DNA from 4 places in the Micromonospora sp. WMMD730 genome. Region 3 is predicted to be linked to each of the others. Evidence: riboswitches for the same ligand, from Rfam matches in the RefSeq annotation. Region 3 holds a riboswitch; each other region holds the start of a gene.
The links. A riboswitch is a leader RNA that binds a small molecule or an ion and turns the genes downstream of it on or off. The one in region 3 is predicted to bind cobalamin.
Positions count from the first base shown of each region.

Region 1: another riboswitch for cobalamin. It lies ahead of ACN265_RS10205 (ribonucleoside-diphosphate reductase subunit alpha); the one in region 3 lies ahead of ACN265_RS19265 (peptidase).
Region 2: another riboswitch for cobalamin. It lies ahead of cobN (cobaltochelatase subunit CobN); the one in region 3 lies ahead of ACN265_RS19265 (peptidase).
Region 4: another riboswitch for cobalamin. It lies ahead of bluB (5,6-dimethylbenzimidazole synthase); the one in region 3 lies ahead of ACN265_RS19265 (peptidase).

Region 1 is NZ_JBMHML010000002.1:2,280,773-2,285,069, forward strand. It holds gene ACN265_RS10200 (ribonucleotide-diphosphate reductase subunit beta) at 1-277, opposite strand, end outside; gene ACN265_RS10205 (ribonucleoside-diphosphate reductase subunit alpha) at 331-2,706, opposite strand; cobalamin riboswitch at 2,828-3,041, opposite strand; gene ACN265_RS10210 (helix-turn-helix transcriptional regulator) at 3,069-3,956, opposite strand; gene ACN265_RS10215 (oxidoreductase) at 4,084-4,297, shown strand, end outside.
Region 2 is NZ_JBMHML010000002.1:2,838,373-2,842,669, forward strand. It holds gene ACN265_RS12390 (aldo/keto reductase) at 1-359, shown strand, start outside; gene ACN265_RS12395 (hypothetical protein) at 450-785, shown strand; cobalamin riboswitch at 1,384-1,513, shown strand; gene cobN (cobaltochelatase subunit CobN) at 1,823-4,297, shown strand, end outside.
Region 3 is NZ_JBMHML010000002.1:4,497,252-4,501,548, reverse strand. It holds gene ACN265_RS19270 (hypothetical protein) at 80-601, opposite strand; gene ACN265_RS19265 (peptidase) at 598-1,641, opposite strand; cobalamin riboswitch at 1,743-1,870, opposite strand; cobalamin riboswitch at 2,089-2,291, shown strand; gene ACN265_RS19260 (hypothetical protein) at 2,508-2,810, shown strand; gene metE (5-methyltetrahydropteroyltriglutamate--homocysteine S-methyltransferase) at 2,952-4,297, opposite strand, start outside.
Region 4 is NZ_JBMHML010000002.1:2,118,737-2,123,033, reverse strand. It holds gene ACN265_RS09515 (hypothetical protein) at 1-843, opposite strand, end outside; gene ACN265_RS09510 (GNAT family N-acetyltransferase) at 1,199-1,498, shown strand; gene ACN265_RS09505 (hypothetical protein) at 1,623-1,967, opposite strand; gene bluB (5,6-dimethylbenzimidazole synthase) at 2,041-2,685, opposite strand; cobalamin riboswitch at 2,723-2,920, opposite strand; gene ACN265_RS09495 (phosphotransferase) at 3,009-3,962, shown strand; gene ACN265_RS09490 (hypothetical protein) at 4,039-4,297, opposite strand, start outside.

The DNA of each region.
Region 1 (4,297 bases), 2.2 Mb from region 3:
CTTCCTCGAAGAGCTGCCGGGACAGGTAGAGCCGGCCTTCGGGAGAGTTGACGTGCTGATAGAGGTTGAGCACCAGGTTGTTGGCGACGATCGTGTCACCGGTGGCGAAGAACGCCACCAGCCGGGACACCAGGTGCCGCTCGGCCGGCGACAGCCGCTCCAGGTCGGCCAGGTCGGAGTGCAGGTCGACCTCCTCCACCGTCCAGGTGTTGCGGATGGCGTCCTTGAACCGGTCGAAGAAGTGCGGGTAGCGCATCGGCCGCAGGGTGAGGTCCATGCCGGGGTCGAGCAGCAGCTGCCGCCCGGCGGTGCGGGTTTCGTCGACGGTGGTCACTGGCACGCCTCGCAGCTCTCGGGGTTCTCCAGGGAACAGGCCAGCGCCTCGGCGTCGGCCGCCACGACCGGGGCGACGGTGACGGTGGCCTGCTGGATCCGGGTCGCCGGACGCGACCGCAGGTAGTAGGTGGTCTTCAGCCCGGACTTCCAGGCGTACAGGTACATCGAGGACAGCTTGCCGATGGTCGGCGCGCTGAGGAACAGGTTCAGCGACTGCGACTGGTCGACGTACGGCGCCCGCGCGGCGGCCAGGTCGATCAGCGCCCGCTGCGGCAGCTCCCACGCGGTCCGGAACAACTCCCGCACCTCGGCGGGCAGGTCGACGATGCCCTGCACCGAACCCTCGGCCCGCTTGATCTGGTCGCGGATCTCCGCCGTCCACAGGCCGCGCGCCTTCAGCTCGCGTACCAGATAGGTGTTGATCTGCAGGAACTCCCCGGACATGGTCTCGCGCTTGAACAGGTTGGACACCTGCGGCTCGATGCACTCGTAACAGCCGGCGATCGACGCGATCGTGGCGGTCGGGGCGATCGCCACCAGCAGCGAGTTGCGCAGGCCGTGCGCGGCGATCCGGCTGCGCAGCGCCGCCCACCGCGCGGTCTGGGTGGGCTCGACCCCCCACAGGTCCGGGTGCAGGTCACCCCGGGCCGCCCGGGTCTGCGGGTACGCCGGGTGCGCGCCGAACCGTTCGGCCAGGCCGGTCGAGGTCTCCAGGGCGGTCAGGAAGATCTCCTCCTGGACCCGGGTGGACAACTCCCGGGCCCCGGGCGAGTCGAACGGCAGCCGCAGCGCGAACAATGCGTCCTGCAGCCCCATCAGCCCCAGCCCGACCGGCCGCCAGCGCGGGTTGGACGCCGCCGCCTGCTCGGCCGGGTAGTAGTTGATGTCGATCACCCGGTCCAGGAACACCACCGCCGTCCGGACCGTTTCGCGCAGCCTGTCCCAGTCGACGCCGTCGTCGGTGAGGTGCGCGCCGAGGTTGACCGAGCCGAGGTTGCACACCGCCGTCTCGGTGTCGCTGTTGACCTCCAGGATCTCGGTGCACAGGTTGGACAGGTGGATCGTGTTGCCCGGCACGCCGGTCTGGTTGGACAGCCGGTTCGCCGGGTCCTTGAACGTCATCCACCCGTTGCCGGTCTGCGCCAGGGTGCGCATCATCCGCCCGTACAGGTCCCGGGCCTTCACCGTGCGGACCGCCTTCTTCTCGGCGACCCGGTACGCGGCGTCGAACTCCTCGCCGTACAGGTCGGGCAGCTCCGGGGCGTCCGACGGGTCGATCAGCGACCAGTCGCCGTCGGCCTCGACCCGGCGCATGAACTCGTCGGGGATCCAGTTGGCCAGGTTGAGGTTGTGGGTGCGCCGGGCCTCCTCACCGGTGTTGTCCCGCAGCTCCAGGAACTCCTCGACGTCCGGGTGCCAGGGTTCCAGGTAGACGCAGGCCGCCCCCTTGCGCCGGCCGCCCTGGTTGACCGCCGCCACTCCGGCGTCGAGGGTCTTCAGGAACGGCACGATCCCGTTCGACCGGCCGTTGGTGCCCCGGATCAGCGCCCCCCGGCCGCGCACCCGAGACCAGGAGATGCCGATGCCGCCGGAGAACTTCGACAGCTTCGCCACCTGGTGGTAGCGCTCGTAGATGGAGTCCAGTTCGTCGCGCGGCGAGTCGACCAGGAAACACGACGACATCTGGGTGTGCCGGGTGCCCGAGTTGAACAACGTCGGGGAACTCGGCAGATAGGCCAGCGACGACATCAGCCGGTAGAACCCGACCGCCTCGTCGGGCGTGGTGGACAGCCCGCAGGCCACCCGCAGCAGCCAGTACTGCGGGGTCTCCACCACCAGCCGCGACTGCGGGTGCCGCAGCAGGTAACGGTCGGCCACCGTACGCAGCCCGAAGTACTCGAACCGCAGGTCACCGGCCGGGTCGACGGCGTCGTCGAGCTGGCGTGCGTGCCGGGCCACGAACGCGGCGGTGTCGTCGGCGATCAGGCCGAGGCCGTGGGCGTACCGGATGGACTCGCTGAACGAGGTCACCGCCTGCCCACGGACCTCCTCGTCCACGTAGGCGGCCAGTAGCCGGGCCGCCAGGCGGGAGTACTGCGGTTCCGTGCCGATCAGCTCCGCCGCCGTCTGGATCGACAGCTTGTCCAGCTCGGCCGTGGTCGCCCCGTCGTAGAGGCCGCTGATCGTCCTGGTGGCCACCCGCAGCGGGTCGACCTCGTCCAGGTCGGTGGTCCACCGGGCGACGGCCGTGACGATCCGGTTGACGTCCACCGGCTCGGTGTCGCCGTCGCGCTTGCGGACCCGCATCGCGGGCCGGCGTGGCTCCGCGCCGTCGACGTCGGACGGTGGGCTCTGCGCTGTGCTCGTCATGACCTCTCCTCGCTGTCACCGATGGCCATCGGGACGCGGGAGGACGCCGACGGGCGCGGCACGGCGGCCGGCCCGGGTGCTGGCGTCGGTCGTCCCGCGCGACCTCCGACCGCCGCGCGCAGCAGCGCACGGCGCACTGGCAGGTCTTCGGACTCGTGGGCGTGACCGGGGTCGGTCGCCTACTGGCCGTCGCTTCCCGGACCTCGCGGTCCAGTGCTCGATGACGGCGGTCGTTCCCACTTACCGCTGCGGGGCAGTCCCGGATTTCCACCGGGTTCCCTGTTGCCTCGACCGGACCACCGGGCCCGGCCGAACCAGCTGCGTGGCACACCATATATGGCGTAGATGGGGGAGAGGCAACACTAGATGTCGCGTCGGCGTGTCGGATAACTCTCATCCGACCGCCCGGTGGCCCGCAGTGACGCCAGCAGCCGCAGCGCGTCGGCGTCGGCGCTGCCGGGCTCGGCGGTGAAGACCAGCATGACCGGGCCGGGGTTTCCGGGCAGCGGGTAGGTGTCCCAGTCCAGGACGATGTCACCGACCTCGGGGACCTGGAAGGTCTTGGTGCCGCTGACCGACCCGCGTACGTCGTGCCGGGCCCACAGCCGCCGGAACTCGGCGCTGCGGATGCTCAGCTCACCGACGACGGCGGTGGCCCGGGGGTGGGTGGGGTCCGTGGCCACGGCGGCGCGCATCATGCCGATGTAGTCCATGGCCTGCTGCTCCCAGGACGCGCAGCGCCGCACCGGGGTCGCCGCCTCGTCGAACATCAGCAGCAGCATGTTGAGCCGGTCCGGCGGGTGGTCCGCCGGATCGCCGAGCAGCGCCACCGCCCACGCGTTCCAGGCGAGCAGGTCCAGGTGCCGGCCGAGCACCACCGCCGGGGTGTCCAGCACCCGCAGCAGCCGCCTGGTGCTCTCCGGCACCCGCTCCGGACCGTGGTCGACCCGGGCGGGCGTCGGCCGGCGGGCGGCGCGGGCCAGGGTGAACAGGTGCCGGCGTTCCGCGTCGTCGAGGCCGAGCGCGGCGGCGAGCCCGTCCAGCACGTCGTCGGACGGGCGCACCTCCCGGCCCTGCTCCATCCGCTGGTAGTAGTCGGTGCTCAACCCGGCCAGCAGCGCCAGCTCCTCGCGGCGCAGCCCGGTGACCCGGCGTCGCCCGCCCGGCTCCAGGCCGACGTCACGGGGGTGCAACCGGGCGCGCCGGGCACGCAGGAAGTCACCGAGTTCACGGGCGTACGGACGGGTCATGTCGCCAGTGTGGCGCGGCCCGGACCGGCGTGGGTAGGTCTGCGGGACCTAGGCAACCGGGTGCGACCGGCCCCGCCCGGTCGGGCCCTAGCGTCGGTGGTCCGATCCGACCGTCAGGGAGCAGCAGATGACCTGGACCGCCGACCACATCCCCGACCAGCACGGCCGCACCGCCGTCGTGACCGGCGCGAACTCCGGCCTCGGCCTGGTCACCGCCACCGCACTGGCCCGGCGGGGCGCCCGGGTCGTGCTCGCCGTGCGCGACACCGCCGCCGGCCGGCGGGCCGCCCACAGCATGGGCGGCGACGTCGAGGTACGCGAGCTGGACCTCGCCTCCCTGG
Region 2 (4,297 bases), 1.7 Mb from region 3:
CGCAGACCATCGCCCCGGTGGTCTGCGTGCAGAACAACTACGCGCTGGACAACCGCGGCGACCAGGACGCCATGGTCCGCGAGTGCGGTGCCCGGGGGATCGCCTACGTGCCGTTCTTCTCCCTGACCGGCGGCAACCGCGAAGGCGGGGCCCGCACCGACCACGGCGCGGCCGTACACGCCGTCGCCCGCGCCCACGACGCCACCCCGCAGCAGGTACGCCTCGCCTGGACGCTGCACCAGGGCCCGCACGTGCTGGCCATCCCCGGCACCGGTGACCCGGCCCACCTCGCCGAGAACGTCGCGGCCGCCGCGCTGCGACTCACCCCCGACGAGCTGGCCGCCCTCGACCGGCGGTGAACGGGCCGCTCAGCCGGCTGTCACCGGGTTCGCAGCGCCCTTCCAGGTGGGGGTGCTCCACTGGAGGGACGCCGAGGAGAGGACGGGCAGATGGGCTGGTTCAGCCGACGGACCCGGGCTGACGAGGGCATCCCGACCAAGCTCGACCGGGAGGCCACCCGGGACGACCTGACCGCGCTGGCGGACTTCGTGGCCGCCCACCGGGGGGTGGAGTTCTATCTCGAACCCGAGACGACCGCCACCGACACCACGGTGGTGGCGATCGCGCACGACGGGGAGTGGATCCGCCGCCGCACCGGCTCCCCACGTACGGCGGCCAAGCTGGCCCACCGGCACGCGGTGCCACTCTACGAGGCGGCGAAGACCGGATACCCGGAGCGGATGCGGGCCTGGAACCGGGCCCACCCCGAGCGTCGCCTCCGCTGACCCCGCAGCCGCGCGTGCAGCGTGGCCGGGGTGGTGCCCCCCGTGGGATGTCGGCCCGTGGGATGTGGGTCCGTGGGGGTGCGGCCACGGCGGCGGGTGCGACCGCCGGCCGCCCCGCACCTCTGACCCTGCGGGGCAGGGGTGCGGGGGTATGTCGTCGCGGGGGCCCTTTCGAGCTGATGACGGTGACGGATCGGCCCCGCCGGGTGGGACGACCCGTACCGCCAGGTCGGGGTGGCCGGGGTGGCGCGGCCCCGCAGCACCGGATGGGCCTGTGACCGGAGGGCCTGCGGCACTGGAGGAGGCGGCCCCGCGGCACCGGGCCGGGGTGCCGCCCTCAGGCTGCCCCGGCCCCGGGGTGCCGGGCGGGTGGCCGGGGCGCTACCCGGCGCGACAACCGTCCGGTCAGGTCGGCCGTGCCGGTCCCGAGTCGTTGACATCATCAGCTCGACAGCGTGCGAGAGAGGTGTCCCGACCGACCAGCTCCGTGCCGCCCGGATCAGCTCCGTGCCGCCCAGTTCCGCGCCGTCGCGGGGCCGGTGGCCGCCGTTGACCTCGGGGTGAGGAGTGTGGCAGCATTCGCGGCCTGACGGCAGTGAAGGAAGTCGGTGCGATTCCGACGCGGTCCCGCCACTGTCACCGGGGAGCGATCCCCCCTCGTGGGTCACGACCGTGCGTGCACGGTTGGAAGGCCGGGGGTGAGCGTCGATCCGGGAGCCAGGATACTTCGGCCGTCGGAGAACCCCAGGGCGTGGACACCCGAGGAGGAACCGATGACGCACAGCGTCACTGCCGACCCGATCACGGTCGGTGATTTCCGCATCACCGTCGAGCCTGCGCCGCCGCGCGCTCCCACCTCTCCCACCGTCGCCGGCCGTCGCCGGGGCGGTCGGCCTGCCGCGTACCGCTGACGGCCGGTCCGGATGCCCCGCCGCCGGCGGGGTGCGTCGGACCTCCGCCGCCGCTGACCGGCGTCCCTCCCGCCCCGCTCGGCCCGGCCCCGTGGTCGAGCCGGACGTCACTCTCCGGAGCCGAACGTGCGCATCCTGCTGCTGTCCACCGCCGACACCGATCTGCTCGCCGCCCGCGCCAGCGCCGCCGACTACCGTCTCGCCAACCCCACCCGGGTCGACGTGGCCGCCGTGCCGGCCCTGCTCGACGGTGTCGACCTGGCCGTCGTACGGCTGCTCGGCGGGCGGCAGGCGTGGCCGGACGGCCTCGCGGCGGTGCTCGGCTCCGGCGTCCCCACGATCGTGCTCGGCGGCGAGGCGGTGCCCGACGCGGAGCTGATGGCGGCCTCCACGGTGGCCTCCGGGGTGGCCACCGAAGCGCTGTCCTACCTGGTCGAAGGGGGCGCGGACAACCTCGCCCAGCTCGCCCGGTTCCTCTCCGACACCGTCCTGCTCACCGGTGAGGGCTTCGACCCGCCCACCCCCACCCCGCCCTACGGCATCCTCGACCACCACCGCCCGTCCACCCCGGTCGACGGGGCGGACCCGGTGGCCGGGCCGCAGGACGGCGGCGGGCGGCCCACGGTGGGGATCGTGTTCTACCGGGCGCACGCGCTGGCCGGCAACACCGGTTTCGTGCAGACCCTGGCCGACGCGGTCGACGCGGCCGGCGGCGAACCGCTGCCGATCTTCTGCGGATCGCTGCGCGGGCTCACCCCCGGCGACGGGCCGCTGGACCTCTTCGCCCGCTGCGACGCGCTCGTCGTCACCGTCCTCGCCGCCGGGGGGACGGTCGCCGCCGACGCCTCCGGCGGGGGCGACGAGGACGCCTGGGACGTCGGCGCGCTCGCCGCCCTCGACGTGCCGGTGATCCAGGCGCTCTGCCTGACCAGCACCCGGGAGCAGTGGGCGGCCAGCGACGCCGGACTGTCCCCGCTCGACGCGGCCATGCAGGTGGCCATCCCCGAGTTCGACGGTCGGATCGTCACCGTGCCGTTCTCGTTCAAGCGGATCGACTCCGACGGGCTGTCGGTCTACGCCGCCGACGCCGAGCGGGCCGCCCGGGTCGCCGGGATCGCCGTCCGGCAGGCCCGGCTGCGCCACCTGCCCAACGCCACGAAGCGGGTGGCGGTCGTGCTCAGCTCCTACCCGACGAAGCACTCCCGGGTCGGCAACGCCGTCGGCCTGGACACCCCCGCCTCGGCGGTCCGGCTGCTCGCCGCCCTCGCCGACGCCGGATACCACCTCGGCGACGCGCCGCCGCCCACCGACGGGGACGCGCTGATCCACGCGTTGATCGCCGCCGGGGGTCACGACGTCGAGTGGCTCACCCCGGAACAGTTGGCCGCCGCCGAGGCCCGGGTGCCGGGGGAGACCTACCGGCGCTGGTTCGACCAGGTGCCGGTCGACCTGCGGGACCGGATGCGGGAACACTGGGGTGAGCCACCCGGCCAGCTCTACACCGACGACGGGGACATCGTCCTGGCCGGGCTGCGGTTCGGCAACGTCACCCTGCTGATCCAGCCGCCGCGCGGCTTCGGCGAGAACCCGATCGCCATCTACCACGACCCCGACCTGCCACCCAGCCACCACTATCTGGCCGCGTACCGGTGGCTGGCCGCGCCGGTCGCCGACGGCGGCTTCGGCGCGGACGCGGTGGTGCACCTCGGCAAGCACGGCACCCTGGAATGGCTGCCCGGTAAGGGACTCGGCCTGGCCGCCGACTGCGCCCCCGACGCCGTCCTCGGTGACCTGCCGCTGGTCTACCCGTTCATCGTCAACGACCCCGGCGAGGGCACCCAGGCCAAGCGGCGGGCGCACGCCGTCGTGGTCGACCACCTGGTGCCCCCGATGGCCCGCGCCGAGACCTACGGCGAACTGGCGAAACTCGAACAGCTGCTGGACGAGTACGCCACCGTGCAGGCCCTCGACCCGGCGAAGGTGCCGGTGGTCCGGGGGCAGATCTGGGAGCTGGTGCACGCCGCCGAACTCCACCACGACCTGCACACCGAGGCGATGCCCGCCGCCGACGACTTCGACGACTTCGTGCTGCACCTCGACGGCTACCTGTGCGAGGTCAAGGACGTGCAGATCCGCGACGGGCTGCACATCCTGGCCGGGGTGCCCACCGGTGAGGCCCGGGTCAACCTCGTCCTGGCCGTGCTGCGCGCACCGCAGGTGTGGGGCGGTAGCCGGGCGCTGCCCGGCCTGCGGCAGGCCCTCGCCGCCGGCTACGGCCTGGACGAGCAGGCGCTGCTCGCCGAGCCCGGGGCGCGGGTGGCGGTGCCGACGGCGTTGACCGACGTGGTGGACGGGCCGGCGGTCACCGCCGCCGACGCGGTGGACCTGATCGAGGGGCTGGCCCGGCGGCTCGTCCTCGGCATGGAGACCCTCGGCTGGGATCCCGACCGGGCCGACCCGGTGGTCGCGGAGGTGACCGGCGGGTCCTGCCCCGACGCCGCCGAGGTGCTGCGGTTCGCCGCCCGCGAGGTGGTGCCCCGGCTGGACCGCACCACCGACGAGATCACCCACACCCTCGGCGCGCTCGCCGGCCGGTTCGTG
Region 3 (4,297 bases):
GGTACCGCCCTGGCGTCGTGGGACGCCAGGGCGGCGGCCGGCAGCCGACGCGCCGGTCACACCAGGGCAGCGGTCAGGGTCAGGGTGCGGCGATGCTCGGCGCGGCACCGGCCCCGAACGCCCAGCCCTCGACACTGCCCGGAGCCGGGTTGTAGCTGCTCGCGCCCGAAGAACTGTAGGACCACGAACCGCCCGCCGGGGCATGCCAGTACGACCAGTAGGCGGTGGCCGGTGGCGTGTTGACACACGGTTCGGTCGCGGAGGTGGGCTTGCCGTTGATCCGGCAGACGAACGCCAGACCCCAGCGCGAGGTGCCGGTCACCGTGAAACCGGCCCCCTGCAGGGCGGCCACCCCGGTGGCCGGGTCGCCCAGGGCGCACGCGACCTGCACGCCCCCGCCGAGCGCGGCGAAGTCGACCACGACGGTGACCCCTGTGGTGCCGGTGCAGGCGGCGGCGTGTGCGGCCTGCGGCGCGGGCTCCACGGCGGTCAGGGCGACGGCGGCGACGGCGGCGGCCACCAAGCCGGCGAGCCGTACGCGAACGATGGATCGGAGACGGAACACTTGTCCTCCCGGGTTCAGGTCGGCGCGACAGGTCATGGACAGGTGAGGACCGGTGCGCCGGAACCGGCGGCCGCAGCGGAGAGCGTGGCGTAGCCGTCGCCGGTCAGGCCCAGGACGGCCTGGCCGGTGGCGCGGGTGGCGGTGGCCGGATCGAAGGTGCCGCCGTCGAAGTCGACCGCGCCCCGGTCGGCCGGCGCCGCGCTGCAACCCACCTGCAGGCCGACCAGGTACGCCCGTGCCCGTGCCCAGGCCAACGGCCGGTAGCCGGTGCGGAGCGCCTGCGCGGCGAGCCCGGTGCTGTTGGCGTTCGGGACGCCCGACGAGTCGGCAAAGCTGCCGTTGGCGCGCTGCACCGACACCAGCCAGCGCAGCCCGGCGGCAGCCGCGACCGGACGCCCCGCCGCTTGGAGGGCCTGCACCGCCAGTGCGGTGGCGTCCACGTCGGAGGTACACACCGGCTGAGCGGGCAGCAGCGGGTATCCGCCGTCCGGGCAGCGGGTCCCGGCCAGCCAGGTGGCGGCGGTCGCGGGCACACCGTGCGCCGTGCGGTCCAGGGCGAGGATCGCGAAGGACTGGCTGAACGCATTGCTGTAGTTGCCGTACGCGGACCGGTCGGTGAACCGGCCGCTGGGCGATTCCAGGCCCCGCAGCCGGGCGATCAGGTCGACGCCGCCGACGTCGGTGGGGTCGCCCCCGCGTGCCTGCACGGCGAGGGCGAGCTTCGCGGTCGCGCCCACGTACGCCTCGGTGCCGCCGTCACCAACGTAACCGTCGCGGATGTCCGGTCGGGTGACCCAGTCCAGTGCCTGCGCGCCGAAGTCGTCGGCGACACCGGCGGCGGCGAAGGCGAACACCGCGTCGAGGGTCAACCCCTGGTCGGGGTAGGCGACGCCGTCGAAGACCACCTCGAATCGTTCGCCGTCGACGAGTTGGTGCGCGAGCCAGCCGGCGGCGGCCCCGGCCCGGTCGACGCCGGGGTGCGCGGGCGCGGCGGTCGCAGGTGCGGCGAGGGTGAGAGCGGCGAGTACACCGCAGAAAAGGGCGAGCAGGCGGTGCCGGCTCAGGCGGACGACCATCGGAAGCGCCTTTCCGGCCCGGCGGTCGTCAGAACCCGGACGATCGCCACCGGCAGGCAGGATCGACCGGCCTCCGACCCGTGGGCCACGACGGGTGGGGAACGGAAATCACGCGTGCGGCGGGTATTCGGGCTTGCCGTCAGAGTGTCTGCCACCTCGACGACCTACCGTTGCGGGCCAGCGCCGGACTTCGACCGGACTTCCCCCGCGCACACGCGTTGATGGAGTTGTCGCGACAGTCTGATCTCCGCGACAGGGGATGTCAATGCGCCATCGTTCGAACACGGTTGGTGAGAAACGGCATGATCGCCGTCCTCTCCGGACGAAGCCGGCCGTACCCTCGCCACCCGACACGAACGCGATCAGCAACGGCACATCGCCTCACCGTCGCCCCCCCGGTGGGCGAAACTGCGGCAGGAAGCATCGCCGCGTCGGGACCCGACGCGATATCGTGACACCGCAGTCGGTCCGCCACGCACCACGTGGCGGCGCAAGAGGGAACCCGGTGCGAGACCGGGACTGCCCCGCAGCGGTGAGTGGGAACGACCGCCGTCATCAGCACTGGGCCCACAGGGCCTGGGAAGCGACGGCCGGTAGGCCTGAGCACGACGCCCACGAGTCCGAAGACCTGCCCGCTGCCCACGTGCATCCGCACGTGGCGAGCTCGGCGACCTTCGAGGGCGGGTCGACCATCGTCGACAGCACGACATCCGGTGCTGCGTGCGACCGCACCGCTCCCAGCCGAGTTCGACGACTCGGCATGAGGAGACCCTGATGCAAGCGCCACCAGCACAACGACCCCGTCGGTCAACGTACGGTGTCGTGACTACCGGCACCGTCGGCACGCCAGCCGAACGGAACGGCCAGTGAGTAGGCCCGCCGCACCACGTCGCATCAGAGTCGACGACGAAGATGTCGTCGTCCTCTCGGCAGGGGACTACGAACGTCTCGCCTCCGCGCGACGGCAACTCGGCGCACGCGAAGCGCGAAACCGCAGCCTGACCGACCAGGTGAACACCCTGAGCACACTGCTGGCCGACATCCGGCGCATCGTCGACTCGACGCCGGACTGCTGTGCGACCCACCGCGACGCCGACAGCCGGATCCGTGACCTGGCAGATGCCCAGCGGATCCCGCGACCGCCGGGCATGCCCACACCGACGCCATGAACCACCGCGACACCCACCCGGACACCGCGCAGCACGCGACGGCACCATCCTGGGCCGCCCGATCCTGCCGGAGCTGGGGTCGCGCGAACGACTCATCCGCTCCGGGCGGACCCCAGGGGGAGTCCGCCCGGACCGGCCCAGTCAGCTCGCGCGGACCTCGGCGGCAGCCGCGACGAGGTGTCGGAGGGACGCCTCGACCTCGGGATAGGTGCGGGTCTTCAGGCCGCAGTCCGGGTTGACCCACAGTCGTCGGGCGGGCCCGGCTGCGACGGCCCGACGGAGCGCGTCGACCACCTCGTGGTGCGGTGGGACGCGGGGCGAGTGGATGTCCCACACCCCCGGGCCGACGCCCCGGCGGTAGCCGATCGCGGCAAGGTCGTCGAGGATCTCCATCTTCGAACGCGACGCCTCGATGCTGGTGACGTCCGCGTCGAGCGCGTCGATGGCGGTGATCACCTCACCGAACTCGCTGTAGCACAGGTGGGTGTGGATCTGGGTGTCGTCGGCGACGCCGCCGGTGGCCAGCCGGAACGCGCCGACCGCCCAGTCCAGGTACGCCTTCTGGTCGGCCCGACGCAGCGGCAGGGTCTCGCGGAGGGCAGGCTCGTCAACCTGAATGATCCGGATACCGGCGGCCTCCAGGTCGCGGCACTCGTCGCGCAGCGCGAGCGCCACCTGGTCGGCGGTGTCGGCCAACGGCTGGTCGGTCCGGACGAACGACCAGGCCAGGATAGTGACCGGCCCGGTGAGCATGCCCTTGACCGGACGGTCGGTCAGCGACTGGGCATAGGTGGACCACGCGACGGTCATCGGTGCCCGGCGGGCCACGTCACCGTGGATGATCGGCGGTCGGACACAACGGGACCCGTAGGACTGCACCCAGCCGTGGGCGGTGGCGGCGAAACCGTCGAGTTGTTCGCCGAAGTACTGGACCATGTCGTTGCGTTCCGGCTCACCGTGCACCAGCACATCCAGACCCAGCCGCTCCTGCAACCGGATGACCTGCTCCACCTCGGCGCGCATCCGCTGCGTGTAGCCGGCGTCGTCGAGGGTGCCGGCGCGGTGCGCGGCACGGGCCCGGCGCAGCTCGGCGGTCTGCGGGAACGAACCGATCGTGGTGGTCGGCAGGTCCGGCAGCCCCAGCCGTTCCTGCTGGCGGGCGGCCCGCTCGGCGTAGTCGCCACGGTGCCGGTCGGCAGGGCGCAGCGCAGCCAACCGCCCACGCACGTCATCGTGCCGCCACGCCGACGGGACGGGCGGCAGCGGGGCGGGCAGGCTGGTGGTGCCGTCGCGCAGCGCACGCCCGAGCAGGACCACCTCGTCGACCTTCTGCCGGGCGAACGCGAGCCGCGCGGACAACTCCGGGTCGAGGGAGGTCTCGGCCGACAGGTCGACCGGCACGTGCAGCAGCGAACAGGACGTGGACACCGCCACGTGGTCGGCCAGCCCGGCGACCGTGGCACCGGCGGCGACGGCCGCCCGCAGAT
Region 4 (4,297 bases), 2.4 Mb from region 3:
GTCCTCGACGGTCGTGCGGACGTTGAAGCTCGCCTCGGGATTGAACTTCGCCGTTGAGCCGTGGCCGTAGCCGAACACGTTGAACTCGACCTGCGTCCACTCCGAGGCGGGTTCCTGGGGATCCGGTGGCAGAGCGTGGAGGATGCCCGCTCCCGTGGACGAGTAGATCCGCCCCGACCCGTCGTTGAAGGTGACGGTGTCGGTCTCCTGCCCATCGGCCGTCTTCGCGACCGAGCCGTCCAGTCGCAGGGCCGGCTTCGCCATGCTCTGGATCGGCAGGTAGGGCAGCTGGATCGCGTCGGTCTTGCGCGAGCAGTGGGTCTCTGAGTCGTCCGGTGCCTCGGTCCACCCCGGTGGGCACGGCTGGCCCGGGTCCGGGTTGTAGTGCAGCAGCCAGTACTCGACGTAGAGGCGGCTGGGGCTGGGATCCGGGTTGGGATTGCCGCCCCTGGTGCCGTCGTTGGCGAACACGAACTGCTTCCAGCCCCGGCACAGGCCGGCGGTCGGTGAACCGTTGCACTCCTGGACCCGGAGGTGGTTGGTGTTGAGCTGGAACGAGTAGCTGCCCGGCATGGTCGGCCCGTCGGTCGGGACGCTGGTCACGCTCAGGTTCTGCTGGTTGACCTTCTCGAAACTGCCGGACGCGCGGGTGATCGGACCGGCACCCGTCGGCCTTCCCGTCACGATCCCGATCCCGCCCCCGACGTCCCGCCGGGGAGCCTGTTCGAGGTTCGGGGCCATCGGAGCCGACGGCGGGGCCACGCACCCGGTCTTCTGCCACACCAGTTCGGGATAGGCTGCGGTGAAGCACCCCTGCGCCGACGGCCGCGGCACCTTCACCATCGTCGAATGCCAGTCCTGAAGATCCCCCTGGGCAGCCGGGGGTCTCCCCTCCCCGCTGGCATGTACCCCCATCCCCAGCAGTACCGCCGCGATCGTGATGCCCACCAGCCCGGATGGTGACCGGTGTCCTCGCGGTAGCAATCTCATCATCGTTCCCTCCCACCGCAGGTGGAATAGCTCGGCGCCCGCCCTCGGGGCGGGCCTCGCCGACGAGCGTCGCGTGACGTCGGGCCGTGCGGGGGATCCCCATACAAACCCATACCTGCCCACCCGGCAGTGTTGGTGCACCGAGGTGGCGTCCGGTCCGCCGGACACCGCGTCCGACGCCCTCCGCAGTGCGGGAGGTGATGCGAGGATGACGGCCGTGGTGAGCATCGACTCGTTGACTGGACGTGACCGCGAAGAGTGGGAGGGTTTGACCCGGCGTTTCCCCGCGCACTGGGCGGGCCGGCCGGATCGACCCGCGACCGAGGTCGACGACGAGGGCTACGAACGCACGTGGCAGCGCCTGGTGGACGGCGAACAGATCCGGGGCATCTGCGCACGGCGCGACGGTGAGATGGTGGGCATCGCGCATTACCTGTTCCACGCCGCCGTCTACCGGGGATACATCCTGTACAGCTACTCACGAGCTGCGGCCATCACCACGACGTGACCGGCGTCCGGTCGTCGGTGCCGGTGGTCCCGGAAAGTCCGGCGTCGACGCCCGGGTGGTGGTCACACCAGAGCCCGTCCGGCGTACGCGCGTCACCCGCGCGTACGCCGGACGCCGGACGGCCCTACTGCCAGGAGCCGCTGCGGCAGATGAACTGGGTGGTGCCGCTGTACTGGGTGGTGCCGCCGTCGACGTAGCTGTAGCTGGCCCGCACGGGGTGGCCGAGGTTGCTGGCCGGGCAGGTGGCGAAGAGAGTCGGCCCGGCGGTCGTGAAGGTGCCGACACTGCCGGAGTACCAGGTGATGCTCCAGGTCGTCGTGCCGGTGCTGCTGGCGTCGCAGTAGAACTGCGACGCGCCGGACTCGCAGAAGGGAGCCGGGGCGGCGGCGAGAGCCGGCGTGGCGCCGGCGGCGGCGAGGCTCAGGGCGGCGAGCGCGGACGCCGCCAACACCTTGACGGTGGTACGCATGAAACTCCTCCCAACGTAGCCGAGCGATGACTCAGTGCGACGCCAGCCTAGCTGTCGCATCGACGTACCCGAATTAGCTGTTCGGTTGGTCGGTCCCCCGCCGTAGCCACCGGTCGTGGTGGATCGCCTCGGTGAGGGGCCTGCGCCGCCGCCACCCGTGCCGCTCCAGATCGGGCACGGCCTCCAGGTGGGTGACCGGCCCGACGCAGAGCCAGGCCACCGGCCGGATGCCGGCCGGCACACCCAGCAGCTCGGCCAGGAACGGCTCCCGGTAGAAGGACACCCACCCGACGCCCAGCCCTTCGGCGGTGGCGGCGAGCCAGAGGTTCTGGATGGCCAGGCAGACCGAGTAGAGGCCCGCGTCGGCGATGGCGTGCCGCCCGAGCACCGCCGGGCCGCCGCGCTGCGGGTCGTAGGTGACGACCACCGACAGCGTCGACTCCAGCACCCCGTCGATCTTGATACGCGCGAACCGCTCGGCCGCCGCACCGTCCAGAGTGGCGGCGAACGTCGCCCGCTCGGCCTGCACGTGCCGATGGAACCGGCGACGGACGGCCGGGTCCCGGACCAGGACGAAATCCCACGGCTGCGAGTTGCCGACGCTGGGCGCGGCGTGCGCGGCGTCGAGAATCCGGTGCAGGGTGTCGGCCGGCACCGGCTCCCCGGTGAACTCGGCCCGGACGTCCCGGCGGCGGTGGATGGCGTCGTAGAGTTCCACAGGCAGGCTCCCGCTGCGCTCGGCCCACCCCCGACGGGTGGGCGCTCGACGCGAGGCCGGTCTTCGGACTCCCGGATCAACGCCTACCCGTCCGCCTTCCCAGCCCTTGGGCCAGTGGCTGCGCTCCTCGCGCCTGGACGGTCGCTCCCCGGTCACCGCGGCGGGCCCGTGCCGGAATCACACCGGCTTCCCGATTCTCCCCGCATGCGCGGGGCACCTCGCACGATCATGCCGTCGCCGATGCTAACCCGCACCACCGACGCCGGCCGGCCACGGCCCGACCCGACAGCACACGCAGCGGGTCCCCGTGTTCCGGCGTCCACGTGGACGCCGGGGTGTGCGACGTCCTCGCCGAGGTGGCCGGCTGCCAGGCCTACGACGAGGCGCGCTTCGGTCGCTGGACTCCCGTGCGGCGGGAGGAGCACGTCGGGGTCGAGGTGCCGGACCCGTTGCGCAGCGACACGGTGTTCGAGACCGTGGCTTCGGGACGTGATGTCGTGGTCCGCGACGGCGGCGCGGCGACCGTACGAGCCGGTGCCGGCGAGGTCCGTCCGGTCCGGGCGCGTCGAACGACGGAGAGGGAGAACGGCATGACCGAGACGGCCGGCGACGAGGAGCTGAGGCTGCCGCACGGATACACCAACGCGACCAGCCGGGTGGCCGGCACGGTGCGCAAGTCCTACCTGGGGCCCGATGCCGGACAGCGCTTCACGGTCGAGCGGGCCGCACTGTCCGGGCTGGCCGGCAGCTTTCCCGTCCCGGAGGTCCGGGCGGCCCCCGACGGCGAGCTTGCCGTCGCGGAGGTCGCCGGTTGGCATGCGCAGGACGCCCTGGACGGTGGTCACGCCGCTGCAGTCCTGCGGCTGTGCGGCCAGGCCCGGCGACGGCTGTCCGACGTCGACCCCGCGACGGTGCCGGGTCTTCCCGGCACCGGCGAGGTGATCGTGCACGGCGACTTCGGCCCGCAGAACATCCTGGTGAACGAGGCGGTCGACGAGGTGCTGGCGGTCATCGACTGGGAGCTGTGCCATCTCGGCCCGGCGGTCGAGGACCTCGCGTGGACCGAGTGGATCGTACGGATGCACCATCCCCTGGCGGTCGATCACCTCGATCACCTCTTCACCGGCTACGGCGAGCGTCCGGGCTGGGGCGAGCGGCAGGCGGCCATGGTCCGGATGTGCCTGCGGTGTCGTGACTTCTGCGTGCGCTGGGGCGATCCGGTGGCCGTCGCGATGTGGAACCGGCGGACCGCCGCGACCGAGGCGTTCCGCGAGTGAGCGCGGCGGCGATCCCGGCGGCGGTGAGCGGCTGACATCGGTCCGATCCCGACCGGCCTCCCCCGGCTCGGGTCGGTCACCGCTCGATGCTGGCGTACTCGCAGACCGCCGCCGGGAAGCCGCCCGCGCCGAAGCGCAGCTCGACGACGTGCCCATGGGCGGTCTCGGTGACCGCCGGTGTGATCGACTGACCGGCCTGCGCCGGTCGCAGGTACCAGCACCGGCTGGTGTCGGTGCGGCCGGGCGGCACCCCCGCGTCGGCCAGCGCGTTCTCGCCGCGCTCCAGGTAGCACGCGAAGAAGACGTGGTCGTTCAGATCCGTCTCCCGGTCGCTG